Regions from separate parts of the Actinopolymorpha sp. B9G3 genome, predicted to be linked through region 1. Evidence: riboswitches for the same ligand, from Rfam matches in the RefSeq annotation. Region 1 holds a riboswitch; each other region holds the start of a gene.

Region 1 (2,254 bases):
GCGGAAAGCTCCGACTCGATCGCGGACCGACCCTCCCGCAGCGCGCGGCCCAGCAGGACCACCTCGGCCACCTTCTGCCGGGCAAACGCCAGCCGTTCGCGAAGGTCCGCCGGCAGGCCGTGTTCCAGGTCGAGGTCGAGCGGGACATGCAGCAGCGAGCACGAGGTGCTCACGACCAGCTCGCCGACCGAACCCAGGAGCGAGGCGGCAGTGGCGAGAGCGCCGGAGAGGTCGGTACGCCACACGTTGCGGCCGTCGACCAGGCCGGCGAAGAGCGTCTTCCGCGCGAGTCCCGCGCCGGCGATGCGTTCGACGTCGGCCCGGCTGGTCACGAGGTCCAGCGCAACGCCCTCCACCGGCGTACGACCGAGAGTCTGCAGCGCGTCGCCGATCGCGCCGAAGTACGTGGCCACGGCCAGCTTGGGTCGCCGCTTCGGAGGCAGGCCGCCGAGCCGGTCGTAGGTCGTGCGGACGGCCTGGATCTCCTCGGGTGTCCGGTCGGCGGCGAGCACCGGCTCGTCGAGCTGCACCCAGGTCGCCCCGGCGGCCGCCAGCTCCGCCAGCAGGTCGGCGTACACGTCGAGCAGGCCCGGCAGCAGGTCGAGCGGCCGGAACCCCTTGGGCGCTTCAGTGTCAGGCTTCGCCAGCAGCAGGAAACTGACCGGGCCGAGGAGCACGGGGCGGGTGTCGATCCCGAGCGCCGCCGCCTCGCGGTACTCGGCGACCGGCTTCCGCGCGGCGTCGCGGTCGAGCCGGAACGCCGTCTCCGGGCCGAGCTCCGGCACGAGGTAGTGGTAGTTGGTGTCGAACCACTTGGTCATCTCCAGTGGCGGCACCCCGGCGGTGCCACGGGCCATCGCGAAGTAACGCTCGAGCCCCTCCAGGCCGGCGAACCGCTCCGGGATCGCGCCGACAAGTACCGCCTGGTCGAGCACGTGGTCGTAGAGCGAGAAGGTGTTGGACGGGATGTCGTCGACGCCGGCGTCGCGCAGCGACTCCCACGTCTGCCGGCGGAGTTGGACGGCGGTCTGGTGAAGAGTCTCGGCATCGGATCGGCTCGCCCAGAATGCCTCCGCCGCGCGCTTGAGCTCGCGCCGTGGGCCGATCCGGGGATATCCGAGCACGGTCGTACGTACTGCCATGGAGTCCTTCCCTCGGGAACTCAGATAGCGGACCGCGACGCCGGGGCGGCGCGCGGGCGGTCGGCAGGTCTTCGGACTCGTGGGCGCTCTGCGCTCTGCCTACTGGCCGTCGCTTCCCAGGCGACCGATGATGTCGGCCCAGTGCGTTCGTACGGCGGTCGTTCCCACTCACCGCTGCGGGGCAGTCCCGGAATCCCACCGGGTTCCCTCTTACCTCGCCCGGCCGGTCACGAAGGGTCGTGCCGGTCGAGCGAACCAACCACACCTACGACCATAGCGCCCAGGGCCCACGGACCGTTGCAGCCCGGCTGAAGCACAGGGCGGGCCTCGGCAGCGGCCTTTTCAGAAGGTGATGAGCGGGTCGCCTACCAGGTCGGCGACGAAGTTGACGAAGAAGAAACCGAAGAACAGGACGTTCAACAGCAGGATCACGGTGTGCCAGGGGCGCGGACGTGCGGGCTTCGGCAGTTGCCGGTTGAGATAGATGAGCATGAACGGATAGATCAGGGCGCCGAAGTTCGCCATGTTCGCCGACCACTGGACGAGGCCGACCGGCACCGCCAGGTGGATGACGATGCTGATGATCACGAGCAGCAGGATCATGAACGGGTAGTAGAACTTCCGTGGATCGCCCTCGATCCACGCGCGCAGCCTCGAACTCGTCGCGTGCGAGGCGTCCGTGGTGGTTCGTACCATCGCCTCGAAGATGCCCAGTTGGGTGCTGAAGAGGACGAAGACGCCCATGAGCAAGGCGACGTAGAAGACGAACGTCCCGTACTCGCCGCGAAGGACGTCGGCGACGAACGTCGGAACGGTCTCGGGGGTCGGCCCTTCGCCCCGGATCTCCACCGCGCGCGCCATCAACAGAGTGGGGAGAAGCATGCCGAGCATCGCACCGACGAAGAAGACGCCCCACATGTCGGTGAGCAGCAGGCGGTACCACCGCCGCCACAGGGCACGGTTCTTCGCGTCGTCGGGGAACGTGATGCCGCTTGCGAGGACGGCGTTCCGGTCGCCACGCAGACCGCTCAGGAAACCGACCCGGTGGCCCATGCCGTAGCCCTTGTCACGGTAGTGGCTCATGATGTACCAGTTCAGCCCGGACGCGAGGG
Region 2 (2,254 bases), on a different contig from region 1:
ACAGGGTCGGCGTCGAGCACATGAAGTCGAACGACGACAGCAGTTCGTAGAACTCGATCGCGCGGGCCTCCGGGTCGTCCTCGCGAAGCGAGAGCCCCATGGCCACCCGCATGAAGAACGCCTGCGGGAGCTCGAACCGGCTGCCCTGGCTCTGCCCGTCGGCCTCAGCCGTCGCCCCTGCTTCTGGATAGCCACGGATGAGGTACCTGTCGTAGAGCGTCTGCAGCCCCAGGAACTGGAACGCCAGGTCGCGTTCGGGCCGGATCGCCCCTCCCAGCCGGTCGAGGTCGAAACGCTCCAGCTCCGGGTCCAGCAGCTCCGACCGGACCGCGCGGCGCACGTAGTCGCGGAAGTAGCGGGGGTACCGCGCGGCCATCTCCTCGTGGTTCGCCTCGTCGGGAGTGCCGGAGACGAACGTCAACGCCTCGCGCCGGAGCTTGTCGAGCAGCAGCCGGGCGCTCACGTGGGAGTACGCGGGATCGGTCTCGACGAACGTCCGGGCCGCCATGACGAGCGCAAGCTCCAACTCGGCGAGCGTGATCCCGTCGTAGAGGTTGCGGTGGACCTCGGTCAGGACCGAGCTCGCCGACACCGCCTCGAGACCCGCGCAGGACTCCTCGACGAGGTGGGTGAGGCGCCCCAGGTCCAACGGCTGCAGTTCGCCGTCAGGTCCCTTCACCCGTACGTCGGGCACGGCCTGGCTCTCGGCTTCGTCGCTGACAGTGGCGTGCTCACGTTCGATCCGGGCGCGGGCGTGCTCCTCGCGGTAGAGCACGTACGCCCGCGCCACCCGGTGCTCACCCGCCCGCATGAGGGCGAGCTCCACCTGGTCCTGGATGTCCTCGATGTGGCAGATCCGGCCGAGGTCGGGATGCCGGGTGAGCGAGGTCACCACCTGGTGGGTCAGCTCCTCGACGGTCTCGTGGACCCTCGTCGAGTCACTCGCCTGCGGACCTTCGACGGCGAGGAACGCCTTCGTTAGTGCGACCGCGATCTTCGACGCGTCGAACGGCGACGTCGCGCCGTCCCTGCGGACGACCTGGGTGTGCGGATGGGTTGCTGACATGGACGCTGTCTCCTTGCGAGCTCGATCGACGGTGCCCGTCGAGCCTGGGAAGAAGATGCGCGACACCGGCCTGCCGAGCGCACACGAAGGCGGCACGGCGTGACGGCGGAACATCCCGGGCTCTTCCCTCGAGGCCGGCGGGCGGCGCGCACTAGGGAGGTACGCGCACTGGTGGCAGGTCTTCGGACTCGCGGGCAGGTGCTTCCTACTGGCCATCGCTTCCCAGACATGCGTCCATGTCCAGTGCTTGACCGGCTGGATCCGTGCGTTCGCGACCACACGAGGCCGCACCTTCGCCACAAGGGGCAGAAAGCACGACCGGAAATCACCACCGGTGATGGCGTTCGTTCCCGCTCACCGCTGCGGGGCAGTCCCGGACTCGCACCGGGTTCCCTCTTGACGGCGACGCCCCGGTGACGGGGTGTCGCCGCGGCTCCGACGGCCTGGACGGCCGCAGGAACCACCAGCGAGCTAGAGGCTACATGTAGGGGCGGACAACACCGTGGAACCCAAGATGCGGTGTGTCGCGTGTCGCGCTGCGGAAGGCGGAAGGGTCGCGTGGTCGCCTCGCCGGCACCGGCTCGGCACGTCCGAGTAGGGACGAATCCTGGCCGGCCGGGAGGCGGCTCAGTACGGTGCGAGCGATCCTGAACCACGCAGCGATGGGCCCCGGCTCGCGACGGAAGGCTGTGTCCGCCATGAACGATCGACCCGGCATGTCCCGACGACAGGCACTCGGCAGGGCGGCATGGGGAGCGGCCGGTGCCGCCGTGTGGGGAGCCACGGGAGTCTCCCAGGCCGGCCCGGCGGCCGCCGCAGCCCCCACCGGGACGGCGCTCTTGGCTCCCGGCGCGCAGCAGGCCGCCGACGCGCTGTATCCGAAGGGGGTCCGCCCGACCAGGCTGTACGTGATCGGCGAAGGAGCGCTGAGGCCCGAGGAACGCGTCCTGGCCGGAACTCTTCAGGGCCAGCTGGCGCGCCGGAGCCGGGGCGGGAGCGACAACGACGTCCCGGGCATCTATCTCGACGTGCCCGGTGTCGGCTACCCGGTGTGGCTGGCCGACCTTGCCGAGCGCTACGACATCGAGCTGATCCCGGTCAACGACCTCTGGACACTGGTCGACCGCTTTACCAGCCAGGAAACGAACGGCGGCCCCATCGACCGGTACGTCCTCTACCGCCGGGCCG
Region 3 (2,254 bases), on a different contig from region 1:
CTTGGGGTTGGCGAGCGCGTTCGCCGCCCCGACGCAGCCGAGTATCGCGGCGAGCCGCAGTCCGTCGTACACCGCCGATGCCAGCGCCTCCGCGGTGACCTGGCCGCCGATCCGGATGCCGTCGACCCACTCCGGCAGGGGCAGCTCGGGCAGGGTGAAGAGGACCGTCCGGCCGGCGACGGCGGCGCCGAACACCGCCTGGAACACGACGCGGATCACGATGACCGCCAACCCGAGCTTGAGAAACGCCGCATAGGAGTTGGCCCACGGCGCGGTCGATCGCCTGGCCGCCACGACGTAACCCGCAACCGCCAGCAGCAAGGCGAGCAGCAGCGGGTTCGTCGTCCGGCTGGCGGCGGTGGCGAGCCCGAGCGCCCACAGCCACCACGCGCCCGGGTGCAGGTTCCGGGCGAAGGAGGGGCGATGGGCTGCACGCACGGGTCGGCCCGTCAGCCCGCCGAGCCGGCGTCGGCGTTGCGCTGACGCCGGATCATGAACCCACCGACAATCAGCACGACCACGACCGCGACGGCTGCCACCGGCAGGACTGGGAACCCATCCGACTCGGCGTCCGCGCTCGCGGCGGTTTCTGAAGACTCAGCTGGGCTGGAGTCCCCGGCGGGAGCGGCTGCCGCGGGCAGCGCGAGAGAGACGCTCGGCTCGGGCGTGGGGAACTCCGGCACCGAGTCGACGGCGTCGCCGCACCCGGTTGCTGGGAAGTCGTCGATGGCGCAGACCAGCCCTTTCTGCTCGCGTACCTCACCGATGGCGGCGAGCACCTGCGCGGAACTGGCTTTCGCGTCGACCACCGCGCATGCACCGCGGGCGTCCGGTGGCTCCGGCTCGCCCTCGGCCTCGCCGGCGAGGCCGTAGTCGACGACGACGGCGACGCGCTTCTTGCCTGTCTCGGCTGGTGTCGACCCGCAGATCTGATCGAAGTCTCCGGCGGCCCGCGGCAGGCGCGGCGGTGTCTTCTCGCCCGAGACGGCGAGCCGCCATCCCTCCACGGCACCGTCCTTCGGGGTGACGCCGGAAGGGCCGGACTTTGCAAGTGCCCAGGCGTCGTCCTGCCACTGGTAGAAGCCCCAGAAGCGGTACGCATCCGCGTGGGCGGTGCCGGTGCCAGCGGCGAGTACGGCCGCGAGTACAGCGGCACAGAGTACGACGAAGAACGGAACGGCCAGCGTGGCGTACAGCAGGCCGGCGCGACGACGGCGGCGGATCTCGGACCGCATCGATGTCCTCTCACGGTGTTCGGTCACGGTCGATGCGGGAACCGGACCACACACGAGAGATGCCCCCGGCAACGCAGGCGGCGTACGCCTGGAGCCGAGGGCGGGCTCGGGTGTCTGACCCGGGCTCCGCCCGCAGACCTCGACGGGTGGTGTGGAGCCGGCCGCCATGGTCAGGTGCTCCGGCTTGCCGCGGGCACCTGGTGTCGAACCCCTGGATCGAGCCAGTGGATCGAGCGACCTGGCACGCGGCCTACGGTTGCGGGTCAGCGCCGGACTCGGACCGGCTTCCCCTGCTGGTGGTGGCCTTTTCGACCACAACCCCATGGCGGTAGTGCTGGACGGACGGTCTCACGCCCGCACCCGGAAGTCAAAGGAGGGTGGGGGCCTCCACTAGGCTCACCTGCCATGACGTGGACGTGGCGGCTCGAGGACGCCGAGGGCAACCCTGTGGACGCTGGCGAGTTGGCGCGCAGCGAATTCCCTTCGCAGAGCGACGCGGAGAGCTGGGTCGGTGAGTGCTGGCGTGATCTCGTCGCCGTGGGCGTCGACCAGGTGGTGCTGCTCGAGTCGGGGCGCGAGGTCTACGGGCCGATGAGCCTGCATCCCGCCGACTAGCTCGCACCACCTCGCCGGACGCGTCGGTCGCGGCGTCGTTCAGATCGTCTCGCCGGGCTTCACGAGCGGCTTGGGCATGCGGAGCCGGCGGATCTGGGTGGCCCGCATGACGCCGTAGGCGACGGCACCCCGGTGACTCTCGTCCGGGAAGCGTTCGCGCAACTGCCGCTTCAGCCGGCGTCCCATGAAGATCAGGTCGATCGGTACGACGATGATCGCGACCAGCCACAGGTAGGTGGCGACGATCTGTACCTGCGGCATGGGGATCGTCATGACGATGAAGATCACCAGGAAGTAGGGCAGGAGATACTCCGCGGGAGTACGCCTGGAGTCGACGAAGTCGCGGCAGAACCTCTTCACCGGGCCCTTGTCGCGTGCCGGGAGGTAGCGGTCGTCGCCGGTCA

Evidence for each region. Region 1 has a riboswitch for cobalamin ahead of metE (5-methyltetrahydropteroyltriglutamate--homocysteine S-methyltransferase). Riboswitches for the same ligand answer to the same signal wherever they lie in the genome.
Region 2: another riboswitch for cobalamin. It lies ahead of ABNF93_RS30070 (ribonucleoside-diphosphate reductase subunit alpha); the one in region 1 lies ahead of metE (5-methyltetrahydropteroyltriglutamate--homocysteine S-methyltransferase).
Region 3: another riboswitch for cobalamin. It lies ahead of ABNF93_RS10995 (SCO2322 family protein); the one in region 1 lies ahead of metE (5-methyltetrahydropteroyltriglutamate--homocysteine S-methyltransferase).

Annotation. Positions count from the first base shown of each region.
Region 1 covers NZ_JBEEAB010000003.1:265,824-268,077, forward strand. Annotated here, with positions in the region: gene metE (5-methyltetrahydropteroyltriglutamate--homocysteine S-methyltransferase) at 1-1,142, opposite strand, end outside; cobalamin riboswitch at 1,188-1,417, opposite strand; gene ABNF93_RS07440 (Nramp family divalent metal transporter) at 1,485-2,254, opposite strand, start outside.
Region 2 covers NZ_JBEEAB010000026.1:74,227-76,480, forward strand. Annotated here, with positions in the region: gene ABNF93_RS30070 (ribonucleoside-diphosphate reductase subunit alpha) at 1-1,132, opposite strand, end outside; cobalamin riboswitch at 1,223-1,542, opposite strand; gene ABNF93_RS30075 (GxGYxYP domain-containing protein) at 1,765-2,254, shown strand, end outside.
Region 3 covers NZ_JBEEAB010000005.1:80,093-82,346, forward strand. Annotated here, with positions in the region: gene ABNF93_RS10990 (energy-coupling factor transporter transmembrane component T family protein) at 1-438, opposite strand, end outside; gene ABNF93_RS10995 (SCO2322 family protein) at 450-1,235, opposite strand; cobalamin riboswitch at 1,387-1,575, opposite strand; gene ABNF93_RS11000 (hypothetical protein) at 1,641-1,850, shown strand; gene ABNF93_RS11005 (DUF3043 domain-containing protein) at 1,890-2,254, opposite strand, start outside.